One region of the Nocardia sp. CA-151230 genome, then DNA from elsewhere that is predicted to be linked to it. Evidence: riboswitches for the same ligand, from Rfam matches in the RefSeq annotation. Region 1 holds a riboswitch; each other region holds the start of a gene.

Evidence for each region. A riboswitch is a leader RNA that binds a small molecule or an ion and turns the genes downstream of it on or off. The one in region 1 is predicted to bind S-adenosylmethionine.
Region 2: it holds a riboswitch for S-adenosylmethionine, as region 1 does, so the genes downstream of both, ACQP1O_RS41080 (rhodanese-like domain-containing protein) here and ACQP1O_RS40620 (ABC transporter substrate-binding protein) in region 1, are expected to answer to the same signal.
Region 3: it holds a riboswitch for S-adenosylmethionine, as region 1 does, so the genes downstream of both, ACQP1O_RS01090 (amino acid ABC transporter permease) here and ACQP1O_RS40620 (ABC transporter substrate-binding protein) in region 1, are expected to answer to the same signal.
Region 4: it holds a riboswitch for S-adenosylmethionine, as region 1 does, so the genes downstream of both, ACQP1O_RS04995 (bifunctional o-acetylhomoserine/o-acetylserine sulfhydrylase) here and ACQP1O_RS40620 (ABC transporter substrate-binding protein) in region 1, are expected to answer to the same signal.

Annotation. Positions count from the first base shown of each region.
Region 1 covers NZ_CP192061.1:8,668,365-8,671,563, reverse strand. Annotated here, with positions in the region: gene ACQP1O_RS40635 (GNAT family N-acetyltransferase) at 1-147, opposite strand, end outside; gene ACQP1O_RS40630 (HAD family hydrolase) at 404-1,042, shown strand; gene ACQP1O_RS40625 (LOG family protein) at 1,095-1,577, opposite strand; SAM riboswitch class IV at 1,671-1,787, shown strand; gene ACQP1O_RS40620 (ABC transporter substrate-binding protein) at 1,950-3,110, shown strand; gene ACQP1O_RS40615 (ABC transporter permease) at 3,111-3,199, shown strand, end outside.
Region 2 covers NZ_CP192061.1:8,771,023-8,774,221, forward strand. Annotated here, with positions in the region: gene ACQP1O_RS41075 (O-succinylhomoserine sulfhydrylase) at 129-1,343, opposite strand; gene ACQP1O_RS41080 (rhodanese-like domain-containing protein) at 1,378-1,800, opposite strand; SAM riboswitch class IV at 1,815-1,930, opposite strand; gene ACQP1O_RS41085 (Rv0361 family membrane protein) at 1,993-2,439, opposite strand; gene ACQP1O_RS41090 (FAD-dependent oxidoreductase) at 2,727-3,199, shown strand, end outside.
Region 3 covers NZ_CP192061.1:246,140-249,338, reverse strand. Annotated here, with positions in the region: gene ACQP1O_RS01100 (ABC transporter substrate-binding protein) at 1-194, opposite strand, end outside; gene ACQP1O_RS01095 (amino acid ABC transporter ATP-binding protein) at 223-987, opposite strand; gene ACQP1O_RS01090 (amino acid ABC transporter permease) at 984-1,880, opposite strand; SAM riboswitch class I at 1,889-1,981, opposite strand; gene ACQP1O_RS01085 (flavin reductase family protein) at 2,084-2,632, opposite strand; gene ACQP1O_RS01080 (hypothetical protein) at 2,776-3,199, opposite strand, start outside.
Region 4 covers NZ_CP192061.1:1,152,014-1,155,212, forward strand. Annotated here, with positions in the region: gene metX (homoserine O-acetyltransferase MetX) at 1-635, opposite strand, end outside; gene ACQP1O_RS04995 (bifunctional o-acetylhomoserine/o-acetylserine sulfhydrylase) at 677-2,026, opposite strand; SAM riboswitch class IV at 2,123-2,234, opposite strand; gene ACQP1O_RS05000 (TetR/AcrR family transcriptional regulator) at 2,247-2,957, opposite strand; gene ACQP1O_RS05005 (MFS transporter) at 3,096-3,199, shown strand, end outside.

The DNA.
Region 1 (3,199 bases):
GCCCGCCACCGGTAGTACGAACCCCGCATCGACTCCCGCCCGGTCCGCGGCTGCCGCACTGCCCTTGGCGATGAGCTCCGCTTCGACCCGCTCGATCCGCGCCGCCAGCTCCGTCCCACAGAAAAGCGTTCCCTGATTACTCGGCATGCGCCCGAGCCTAATTCGGGGCGCGACGGACACGCCCGCGAATTTCCGCCCGGGCGAGCGTGCGGCCCAGGTCGTCACGGCCCTGCCGGATCCCATGAATGCCGCAGCCCGGGCGAGCGCGAGTGGTGCGGACCTCCTCGGCGGCCGGGCTGCACCGGTGCGCCGGCGCGGCCGGTGGGTGTCGAGCCGCACGGTCCTGAGTGGGTGCGACGGTGGCCGTGGTCGGGTGGGGCGGGGCGGGTCGTAGGGTCTGGGGGTGCGTGTTGATCGTTCGGGTGCAGTCGCCGGTGGGCTGGTGGTCGGGTTCGACCTGGATATGACGCTGATCGATTCGCGGCCGGGGATTGCGGCGGTGTGGGATGCGGTGGCCGCCAGGACCGGGGTGGCGATCGATTCGGAGTTGGTGGTGTCGCGGCTCGGGCCGCCGCTGGCGCACGAGGCGGCGCAGTGGTTTCCGGAGCACGAGGTGCCTGGGATCGTCGCGATGTACCGGGAGTTGTATCCGGATCTGGCGGTGCATGCGGCGGAGCATCTGCCGGGGGTGGTCGACGCGCTGGCGGCGGTGCATCGGGCCGGTGGGCGGGTGCTGGTGATCACGGCGAAGAACGGGCCGCACGCGCAATTGCATCTCGATCATCTCGGGCTGGCGGTCGACGAATTGGTCGGCGGGGCCTGGGCGGAGGAGAAGGGCGAGGTGCTGCGAGAGCGTGGGGCCTCGATCTATGTGGGGGACCATCTCGGCGATGTGCGGGCGGCCAAGGTGGCCGAAGCGGTGTCGGTGGCGGTGACCACCGGGCCCTATGCGGCCGAGGAACTCTCGGCCGCGGGCGCGGATGTGGTGCTCGGCGATCTGACCGAGTTCCCGGGTTGGCTGGCCGCCCACCTCGCCCCGTAACCGGTTGACTCGCAACCGTTCTCGGCGCACCGGCCGACCGCGGTCCAGGCGTTCACGGATAGATCGGCGGGGCGAGGGCGAGCGCCACGGCGTGCGAGGGGTCGAGGGCGGGGATCGAGGCGTCGACCGCGTGGCCGTCGGCGTCGCGTACCTGCCAGCTGTGCAGTGATACGACGGGGATGCCGCGGTGGTTGGCCAATGCCAGCTCGGACAGGGTGCCCCACGAGCCGCCGATGACGATGACCGCGTCGGCCGATGCCACCAGGATGGCATTGCGGGCCTCGCCCAGATTCGTGTAGATCGCCGCGGACAGGCCGGGGCAGGCCGCGTCACGGTCCGTGTCGGGGCGGATGCCGAGGACGAGTCCGCCTGCGCCGGAGGCGCCCTCGGCGACGGCGGCCATCACACCCGAGCCGCCGCCGCACAGCACGGTCGCACCCGCCGCGGCCAGCAGTCGGCCCACCTCGCGCGCGGCCGTGGACTCGGTGTCGGTACAGGTACTGGGGCCGCAGACGGCAATTTGCAGGGGTGGCAAGGGCTTTCCTCTCCTCGGTGCGGTCGGGTCGTTGGCATCAGGGTGATTCGAATGGTGTCAGCGCGGGGTGGCCGCGGCTACCGTTCTGCCCACGGTCACGAGTATCAGCATGTTCGAGCCCCGGCTCGCTGATCGGCAACCCTCGCGCGGCGGTGGGGTGCCCCGGGTGACGACCAGGCGGCGTCCACGCGGACCCCGCAAGCGCTAGTCGAAGGAGCACGGTCCATGTCTGGATGCTGCCCGGCCAACGGCTGAGGCCCAGCGCCCGAATTCCATGCGGGCGATTCTCTTTCCCGCACCGTACGCCTTCGGCGGTCGCGGTCGAGTCCCCATGCCCCGGCGCGGTGTCGGTGCACGAGTGCAGAGGTAGCAATGAGCAGGAACTGGTCCGGGTCGCGTGGATTCCGGGTTTTGGTGGGTGTGGCGGCGGCGACCGCGGTGGCGGGGCTGCTGTCGGCGTGCGGGAACGAGTCGTCGGACAGCAAGTCGGACACCGTGTACTTCGGAGTGTCGGGCCCGAAGACGGGCGGGTCGGCCGAGTACGGGCGGCTCTGGCAGCAGGGCTTCGACCTGGCCCTGGACGAGATCAATGCGGCGGGCGGTATCGACGGCAAGAAGGTCGCGCTGAAATGGGAGGATTCGCAGTCGGATCCGAAGCAGACGGTGCCGATCGCCACCAAGTTCGTGGGCGACAAGTCGATCATCGCCGAGCTCGGCGACTTCTCCTCGCCCGCCTCCATCGCGGCTTCGCCGGTGTACAACCGCGGCAAGCTGGTGCAGTACGGGTTCACCAACTCCTCGGTGGATTTCACCAAGGGCGGCGACTACTCGTGGAGCCCGTCCATCACGCTGGACGTGTACATGGAACGCAATGCCGAGTGGGTGCGGTCCAAGGCGAAGAAGGTCTCCGTCGTCTACCTCGAAACCGACTGGGGCAAGCAGGCTTTCAAATTCTTCGAACAGTTCGCCAAGGAGAAGGGCATCGAGATCGCCTACTCCTCGGCCATCCTGCCGGATTCGCAGGACTTCCGGCCGGTGCTGATCAAGGGCCGCGACGCCAACCCGGACGCCTTCGTACACCTCGGTTACGGCCCGGACGGTGCGCTGGTGGTCAAGCAGCTGCGTGATGTCGGGTTCACCGGGCAGCTCTTCGCCGGCCAGAACACCCCGCAGTTCATCGGTCTGGCGGGTGCGGCGGCCGAGGGCGACATCGTGAACGGCGTCTTCACGCCGTCGGATCCGAGCCCGAAGATCCAGAGCTTCGTCACCAAGTTCCGGGCCAAGTTCGATACGGACCCGGGCGATTTCAACGTCTACGCCTACGACGCGCTGAACGTGCTGGTGAAGGCCGCCAAGACCGGCGGCGCCACCCGCGAGGGCGTGCTGAAGGGCCTGCGCGAGATCAAGGACTTCGACGGAATCGGGCTGGGCACCTTCGCCTTCGACCAGCAGACGCGGCGGCCCAGCGGCGTGAAGCCGATCGAGCTGGAACTGCGCAGCGGCAAATTCGTGCCGGTCGGAAGCGCCAAATAGATGTTCGACACGCTCATTGCGGGTCTGGTGCACGGCAATGCGTACGCGCTCATCGCCGTGGGCATCACCCTCATCTTCGGGGTCAGCAA
Region 2 (3,199 bases), 100 kb from region 1:
CATATTTGACAGCATGCTGTCAATCAACGCTGGATGACTCTCAGGGGCTGTTCCCGGACCCCTCGACCCCCTGAGCACGAAAAGGGCCGGAACCCAATGGGTTCCGGCCCGGTCGAATACTCGCCGGATCAGCTCAGCGCCTGGTCCAGGTCATTGAGCAGGTCCTCCACATCCTCGAGCCCGATGGAGATGCGCAGCACGCCATCGGTAATCCCCACGGCCGCACGGCCTTCCGGGCCCATCGCCCGGTGGGTGGTGGTGGCCGGATGCGTGATCAGCGTCTTCGCATCGCCGAGGTTGTTGGAGATGTCGACGATGCGCAGGCGGTTGAGCACCTCGAAAGCCCGCTTCTTGGCCTCGTTCTCCGCGGCCTTCAGCTCGAAGGTGATCACCGTGCCGCCGCCGGACATCTGACGCTTCGCCAGCTCGTACTGCGGGTGCGAGGACAGGAACGGGTACTTCACCCACGCCACCGCGGGATGGGTCTCCAGGAACCCGGCGATCTTCAGCGCGGAGTCCACCGACTGGCGCAGACGCAGCGGCATGGTCTCCAGGCCCTTGAGCAGCGTCCACGCATTGAAGGGGCTCATCGCCGGACCGGTGTGGCGCATCAGGTTCTTGACCGGGCCGTCGATGTAGTCCCGCGGTCCGAGGATCGCGCCGCCGAGCACCCGGCCCTGTCCGTCGATGTGCTTGGTGCCCGAGTACACGGTGATGTCCGCGCCCAGGTCGAAGCCGCGCTGCAGCAGCGGGGTGGCGAAGACGTTGTCCAGCACCACCTTCGCGCCCGCCGCGTGCGCGAGATCGGAGACCGCGCGCACATCGGTGAGGGTCTGCATGGGATTGGAGGGGGTCTCGAAGAAGACCGCCTGGGTCGGCACCGACAGCGCCTGCTCCCACTGGTCCAGATCCTCGCCGTCCACGAAGACGGTCTCCACGCCCCAGCGCGGCAGGATCTCGTTGGCCACCACGAAGCAGGAGCCGAACAGGCTGCGCGCCGCCACCAGGCGGTCACCCGCCGAGAGCAGCGCACCCAGCGCGGTGAACACCGCGGACATGCCGGAGGCGGTCGCGAAACAGGCCTCCGCGCCGTCGATCAGGCGCAGCCGCTCCTCGAACATGGCGACCGTGGGGTTGCCGTAGCGGGAGTAGACGAAGTGCTCGATATCGCCGGTGAAGGACGCCTCGGCCGCCTCGGCGCTCTCGTAGACGAAACCCGAATTGAGGAACAGCGCCTCGGAGGTCTCGTCGAACCCGGAGCGCCGGATGCCGCCGCGCACGGCCTGCGTGGCCGGGCCGACGCCCTCGGGAAGCGGTTTGTCGAAGGAACCACCGGTGATCATGACTGCCTCCCTGCGATCCGGTCGGACACGAAACTCATGACTGACGCCAGGGCAGGCCGTCGGCGCGCCAGCCGGTGCCGCCGCGATGCCCCTGACCGTCGAGCGCACCCTCGAAGCCATCGACCACATTGAAGGACGGGGCGATGCCCAGGGTGGTGGCGGCGGTGGCCGCGCCGATGGAGCGCTGACCGGAGCGACAGATGAAGATGACCGGCGCGGCCGAGTCGTGGCCGCGATCGCCGAGCGCCTGCTTCAGCTGGTCGGTGAAACGGGTATTGGGCGTGCCGGAGACGTCCACCCACTCGATCAGCGCGGTGGGTCGGCCGATACCGCTGGTGTCGGGCACCCCGACGAACCGCCACTCGGCTTCGGTGCGCACATCCACCAGCACCGCATCGGGGTTGTCGCGCAACAGTTCCCACGCCTGCTTCGGCGTGATGTCACCCGCGTAGCTCACTTGTACCTCCTGTGAATCCGCACTTGCCGCACCGCTGTCCGATGCGAGGCCAGGTCGTCACCCGGAGCACCCCACCGCGGAGGAGGGTTGCCGACCAGCCAGCCGGGGCTTGACGCTGGTACTCATGACCTGGGTTGAGACTGCCGAAAAAATGGGCCCACTGTCAAACCCCGGCCGCGACTTCGGCCGTTGTCACGAATTGCAGACCAACCAGCGGGAATTCTCCCGGGTGAAGTGCCAGATCGAGGTGGATTGGGCGCCGGCAACAGTGAAAGTGACCTGCGCCGTGGCCTTCTCACCGTCGACGGCCGGGTCGGCCAGCTTGTCGAACGTGATGGTCCCCCCGGCCGCGACCGCGCTCTTCAGCGGCGAGGCGTTCTCGTCGAATCCCTTGCAGGACAGGGCCGGATCGTACTTGCCGGTCTCGCTACGGGACTTGATGAAGTTGCCCGCGGCCACCGAGAGCCGATCGGAATCTGTGACATTCTTCTCAACCGGCGAGACCAGCGTCGCGATCACGATGCCCAGGATCACGACCGCGATGACTCCCGCCGCGACCAGGAACGGCCACATGCTCCGGGCCTCGTTCTGATCGATCGGAACCGATGTCTCCCCGACTGTCTCCTCGGCGTCGCTCATGGGTAGATCATGCCTGGTCGCCGCCGTTCGCCCGCCACGGCATTCCCACGGTTCGGGCCTCGACATTCCCACAGTTCACGGCCCTGCGCGTGAAGGGCCTCGTGCGCCATCGATAGAATCAGCAGAATTTCCGCCCCAGGCGCGGGAATAGCAAGACTACGCAGCAACGCTGCAGCGTCGGGGGCCAACGGCGGTCACCGAAGCCAGGGCGTCAACTTAGCCTAAGCTAAGAACGACGGCTGAGTTTTGACGACAAGTTAGTTTCGACCCAAAGGGTGCGCGGAAGAATGACCGAACAGAGTGCAGCGACCCGCCCGCTACGCATTGCGATCGTGGGCGCAGGCCCGGCCGGTATTTACGCCGCCGATGCCTTGATGAAGTCCGATGCCGAGGTGAGCATCGACCTCTACGAGCGCATGCCCGCGCCCTTCGGCCTCATCCGCTACGGCGTCGCGCCCGACCATCCGCGCATCAAGGGCATCATCACCGCCCTGCACAAGGTCCTCGACAAGCCGCAGGTCCGCCTGCTCGGCAATATCGACTACGGCGTCGACATCACCCTCGAGGACCTGCGTGAGTTCTACGACGCGGTCATCTTCTCCACCGGCGCCAACGCCGACCGCGCCCTCGAGGTGCCGGGCATCGATCTCGACGGCTCCTACGGCGCCGCCGACTTCGTGTCCTGGTACGACGGCCACCCGGACGTCCCGCGCACCTGGCCGCTGGACGCGGAGAAGGTCGCCGTCCTCGGTGTCGGCAA
Region 3 (3,199 bases), 720 kb from region 1:
TGTGCGGCAATCGAATCCACCTTGTCGGCGTGAATGCGCCCCTTCTGCTCCGGTGACAGGTCATAGGTCAGGCCGTTCACACTGCGCGTGTCGCTGGTGCCGCCATCACCCTTGCCACAGCCGCCCACCAGCAGACTCAGCAGGGTGACGGCGATCAGGGTTCGGGTCCGTCTGCGGCGGCTCGCCAGGGACATGGGCTTTTCCTTACCTAGTGGGAACACGTCAGAGGACGTGCGCGAGAAAGGCTTTGGTGCGCGGGTGCGACGGGTTGTCCAGCACCTGCGCGGGCGGACCCTGCTCGACGATGCGGCCGGCGTCCATCAGCACCACGGTGTCGGCGACCTCGCGGGCGAACCCGACCTCGTGGGTGACGATCACCAGGGTCGAACCGCCGCGCGCCAGATCCTCGAGGACATCGAGAACTTCACCGACCAGCTCCGGATCCAGCGCGGAGGTGGGCTCGTCGAACAACACCACCTCCGGCCGCAGAGCCAGCGCCCGCGCGATGGCCACGCGCTGCTGCTGCCCACCCGACAGCCGGCTCGGATACTCGTCCGCCTTGTCCGCCAGGCCGACCCGCGCCAGCAGTTCCAGCGCCTCGGCGTTCACCTCGGCCCTGGAGCGCCGCTGGGCGGCCACGGGCGCGAGCGCCACATTCTCCCGAACCGTCAGGTGCGGAAAGAGATTGAAGTTCTGGAACACGAATCCGATGCGCGCCCGCTGCTTCAGGATCTCGCGCTCGTGCAGCTCGTACAGCTTGCCGCCCTTGCGCCGATAGCCGACCAGCTCGCCGCCGACCCGGACGGTGCCACCGTCCACCTGCTCGAGGTGGTTGATGGTGCGCAGCAGCGTCGATTTGCCCGAACCCGACGGGCCCAGGATCACCGTCACCTCGCCGGGACGCACCGCCAAGTCGATGCCCGAGAGCACTTCATTGCGGCCGAAGGACTTTCGGATGCCACGCAATTCGATCGCGAACTCGGTCATCGCCGATCACCGGCCTTCGAACGACGGCCCTTAGAGAAGTGCCGCTCGATATAGAACTGAATGACGCTCAGCACGGTGGTCAGCAGGATGTACCAGACCGTGGCCACCATGAGCAGTGGCACCACCCGGCCATTTCGGCCGTAGATGACCTGCACCTGATAGAACAGTTCGGCAATCGCCATCGTCGACACGATCGAGGTGCCCTTGAAGAGGCTGATCACCTCATTGGCGGCATTCGGCAGAATTCCGCGCATCGCCTGGGGCGCAACGATCGTGAAGAACTGCCGCCGCCACGGCAGGCCCAGCGACCGGGCCGCCTCCCACTGGCCCTCATCCACCGAGATGATCCCGGCCCGGATGATCTCCGCCGAATACGCGGCCTGATGCAGCGCCAAACCGACGACGGCCGCCGTGAATCCGCTGATCACGCCATTGGTCTGGAACCGCGCGAACTCCGGCCCGAACGGAATGCCCAGCGACAGCGTCTTGTACAGGTAGGCCAGATTGAACCAGAAAAGCAACTGCACGATCAGCGGGATCGACCGGAAAGCCCAGACATAGGTCCACGCGATCGCCTGCAGCACCGGGTTCTTCGACAACCGGCCCACGGCCAGCCAGACACCGAGGAAGAATCCCAGCAGCGTGCCCCAGAAGGTCAGCTCCAGCGTCACCTTCAGCGCCGACAACACCGACTTCGCGGTGACATACTGCGCGAAGGTTCCCCAGTCCCAGCCCGGATTGGTGATCAGCCCGTGCGCGAACTGCGCGACCAGCACCAGCGCGATCACCGCGGTGACCCAGCGCCACGGGTGGCGGGCGCGGACGACGGGCAGATCCCCGCCGTGGTGTTCGGCTTCGGGCTCCGTCTGCGTGGGCGCCGCCAGCGTACTCATGGATTCGTCCTCCATCGGTCCCGGCGGAAGCACCCGCACCACGTGCGCGGGGGTTGCTGCGATGTCTGCGAGCCGGGTCTCTCGATCGCTCTGGATGGTGTAGACGACACTACGAATTCCGGCGGCGCATGTCGCCGGTCCCGATCAACGTGAATTCAATTGCATGACAGTCGTTTTCCGGAATTCCGGTGGAAACGGGGAAATCAGCCCGCGGCCTCGTCGCGATCGGGGGACGGGTCGTAGAGGGCGCGGAAGCCGCTGCGGTGGAAGACCAGCGGCTCGGAATCGGGGTGCGTGCCGAGCCGGTGCACCCGCAGCAGAACCACCGCGTGATCACCGGCCGGAACCTGTTCGTACACCGAGGTTTCCAGCCACGCCGTGGCCCCGGCGACGAAGGCCGCGTTCCCGTTCCCGGCGTGCAGGTCGACGTTGCGGAAGCGGTCTCCCCGCCGCGAGCTCAGCCCGCGCGCCGCCGGCTCCTGCTCGCTGCTGAGCAGGCTCAGGCCCAAACGGCTCGCCTGTTCCAGCCGCGGCCAGGTCTCCGACGAATACTGAATGCAGATCGACACCAGCGGCGGGTCCAGGGACACCGGCACGAAGGTGCTCGCCACCAGGCCGTACGGTGTCCCACCGATGCGTGCGCACACGGCCACCACCCCGCTGGGAAAGTGCGAAAAGGTCCGCCGCAGATCGGTCCCGTCGACCGGAGTGAGCGCGGCAGCCGCGCCGTGAATCGAGGTCAGCTCGCCCATCACCCCACTCCAGCACCGCTGTACACGCCGCGACAGGATTGCATTCACCTCGATTGCAAGTCGGCGGCCGTGGTCCCGCCGCGGGACAATGCGAAACCCCCGCCCGGCAGGCGCCGGACGGGGGTCGGGGATCCTCGCGATGGTTACTTCGGCGCCTCGATGTGCGGCTGGTTGATGGTGACGAAGTAGTTGTAGGCCGCGGCGATGGCGACCGGTGCGGTCACGAACAGCTGACCCGCCAGGGTGCCCAGGAAGCCGACAGTCGTAATGCCGACGACGCAACCGAGCAGCGGGCCCGCACCGAACAGGGTGGCCAGCGCACCGGTCACCGCGAGACCGAGGACCGCACCCGCGACACAGCCGATGGCCGCGCCACCGATACCGCCGACCAGGGTGCCGATGGTGGCACCGGTGGCGATGGTGTCCTTCATACGGTTCCAGGCGGCCTGCTCACGGTCGTAGTCCGACTTCCAGGGAGCCTGATCCTCGTAGGGCAGGTTGACATCCTTGGCCTGGTCGACCGGCTTGTAGACCGCGTGGTCCATATCGAACTGCGGGGTCAGAGTC
Region 4 (3,199 bases), 1.6 Mb from region 1:
GGGGCGCGCCCGGTGCCGTGGTAGTTGCCGCCCTGCCAGTCCGGATCGGCCGTGATGGCCGCGATCTGGGTGGTCTGGGTGCCGATCTGGTCGGCGGTGCCGCGCGGGCCGACCGCCAGCACCAGGGCCGCCCCGACCCGCTCGGGCCGGGCGACCATCCATTCCAGCACCCGCATGCCGCCCATGGAGCCGCCCACCACGGCGGCCAGGCGGTCGATGCCGAGCAGGTCGAACAGCGTGATCTCGGCGGCCACCTGATCGCGGATGGAGATCTCGGGAAACCTTGCGCCCCAGGGTTTTCCGTCCGCCGCCAGCGACGACGGCCCGGTGCTGCCCTTACAGCCGCCGAGCACATTGGTGGCGATGACACACCACTCGCGGGTGTCCACCGGCGCGCCGGGACCCACGATGCCGTCCCACCAGCCGGCCTGGCCGTGGTGCACGTCGGCGGGGCCCACCACGTGCGAATCACCGGTCAGCGCGTGCTCCACGAGCACCACGTTGTCCGCGTTCGCCGATAGTTCGCCCCACCGCTGCACAGCCAGCGTGACATCGGGAATGACGGCTCCGGTCTCGAGCTCGATATCCCCGATGGCAATGCTGCCGAGCGTCCCGTCGGGCGGCGGCAACAGCAGCTCCGCCGCGTGCCGGGCCGTGTTCGATTCGATGTTCACGGTCAATTTGCCGCCGCCGTCAGTCCGGCGCGCAGATCCGCCAGGATGTCGCCGATCCCCTCGATACCCACGGCCAACCGGACCAGACCAGGTGTGACACCGGACGCCAGTTGTTCGGCGGGAGTCAGCTGGGAATGCGTGGTGGAGGCCGGGTGGATGACGAGCGAGCGCACATCGCCGATGTTAGCGACGTGGCTGTGCAGCACCAGCGCCTCCACGAACTTCTTGCCGGCGTCCACGCCACCGGCCAGCTCGAAGGAGACGATGGCGCCGACGCCCTTGGGTGCCAGCTGTTTGCCCCGCTCGAACCACTGGGAGCTGGGCAGTCCTGCGTAGTAGACCTTCTCGACGCCGGGCTGCTCGGCCAGGAACTCGGCCACGGCCTGGGCATTGGCCACGTGCCGCTCGACGCGCAGGCTCAGCGTCTCGATGCCCTGCGCGATGAGGAAGGCGTTGAACGGCGACACCGCCGCACCCAGATCGCGCAGCAACTGTACCCGCGCCTTGAGCGCGTAGGCCGGCGCGCCGAGATCGGCGAACACGGCGCCGTGGTAGCTGGGATCCGGGGTGGTGAAACCCGGGAAGCGGGACTCACCCGCCGCGTCCCGCACGGTCCAGTCGAAGTTGCCGCCGTCCACGATCACGCCCGCGACCGCGGAGCCGTGCCCGCCCAGGTATTTGGTGGCCGAGTGCACGACGATGTCCGCGCCCAGTCGCAGCGGCTGGATCAGGTACGGCGTGGCGACGGTGTTGTCCACGATCAGCGGCACGCCCGCCGCGTGCGCGACCTCGGCGATGCCCGGGATGTCGAGCACCGAGCTGCTCGGATTGGCGACCGTCTCCCCGTAGAACGCCTTGGTGTTGGGCCGCACGGCCGTGCGCCACTGCTCGAGATCGTCCGGATCCTCGACGAAGCTGACCTCGATGCCCAGCTTGGGCAGCGAGTAGTGCAGCAGGTTGTAGGTGCCGCCGTACAGGTGCGGGCTGGCCACGATGTGGTCGCCGGCCTGCGCCAGATTCAGGATCGCGTAGGTCTCCGCGGCCTGACCGGAGGCCAGCAGCAGCGCGGCCACACCGCCCTCGAGCGCGGCGATGCGCTGCTCCACCGCGTCCTGGGTGGGGTTCATGATGCGGGTGTAGATATTGCCCGGCTCGGCGAGCCCGAACAGCGCGGCGGCGTGATCGGTGTCGCGGAAGGCGTAGGAGGTGGTCTGGTAGATGGGCAGGGCGCGGGCTCCGGTGGCCGGATCGGGAGCCTGTCCGGCGTGAATCTGCTTGGTCTCGAAGGACCAGCCGGCCGGATCCAGGTTGCCGTCAGCCGAGACGGCCGCGGGCGCGGTCGAGTCACTCATGTGTTCTGCTCCAAAAACAAGGTCGCCGAGTGGCGGAAGTTTGATGTTATCGAGAGGCGAATGGGCTTCGACACCAACACATTTCGGTAGACCTCCTAGTTGCGCTTGCGTTCGGCCTTCGAACGCCGGGTCTGCACCCGGAGCACCCCACCGCAGCTGGAGGGTTGCCGATCAGCAAGCCGGGGCCTTAACGCTGATGCTCTTGACCTGTCGCGCGATTCTAGCGGGCGGACGCCGGTGTTTCGGAAGTGGGGCTGGCCACAGCGGGCTCCGCGCAGGTGCGAACGAATTCGTGATACGCGCCGACCACGGCCTCCGCCATGCGGCGCGGTGACGCGATCAGACGCTCGTCGGCGAAGCCGGAATCGAAGTCCGATTCGGTGCCGGCCCGCATGATGGCGTGGAAGGTGCCGAGCAGCAACCGAACTCGCAGATCTGCGACGGTGGTGCCGAGGCGTTCGGCCAGCACCTGCGCGGTCTGCTCGGTCTTGTTCTCGGTGGCGGCCATGCTGCACGCCCGTACCGCGGCGGTGGACCGGATGATGCGCTGCATTTGCTGGAACCAGCGGAAGGGCAGCGGTTCGTCGTGGTCGACCACGCGGTCCACGATGGCCAGGAAGCTGTCCAGCAGCGCTTTCAGCTCGTTGCCGGTGCTCGGCTGCTCGCGCAGCGCATCCGCGTGTGCCCGCGCCCAGTCGGCGATGGGCGCGATGACGATGTCTTCCTTGCTGTCGAAGTACCGGTTCACGGTGCGCGGCGAGACGTCGGCCTCGTCGGCGATCTGTTCCACGGTGGTGGCGTCGAAGCCCTGGTCGTCGCACAGCCGCAGGGCGACGTCGATGATCCGCGCCCGGGTCTGTTCCTTCTTCCGCTCACGCAGGCCCGGCCGGTGACGTGCGATCACACCGAGGTGAGTTGACAACTCCGACATACCTCCATGGTAAGGGTTCGAGCGCTTCTCGTGTCCCATTATGCCAACTGTCGCAGTGCGACAAATTTCTCTTGACGTCAATTGGCCTCAGGGGTCAAGATTGTCGAGGGTGTTCCCGACCGTCCGTGAGGAGACGACATGACCGCCGCGACAACAACACTCGAAGACCGATCACAAAGCGCCGACCGGCGCGGAGCTGCGCGCTGGTGGGCCCTGGGCGTACTCGCTATCGCCCAGCTGAT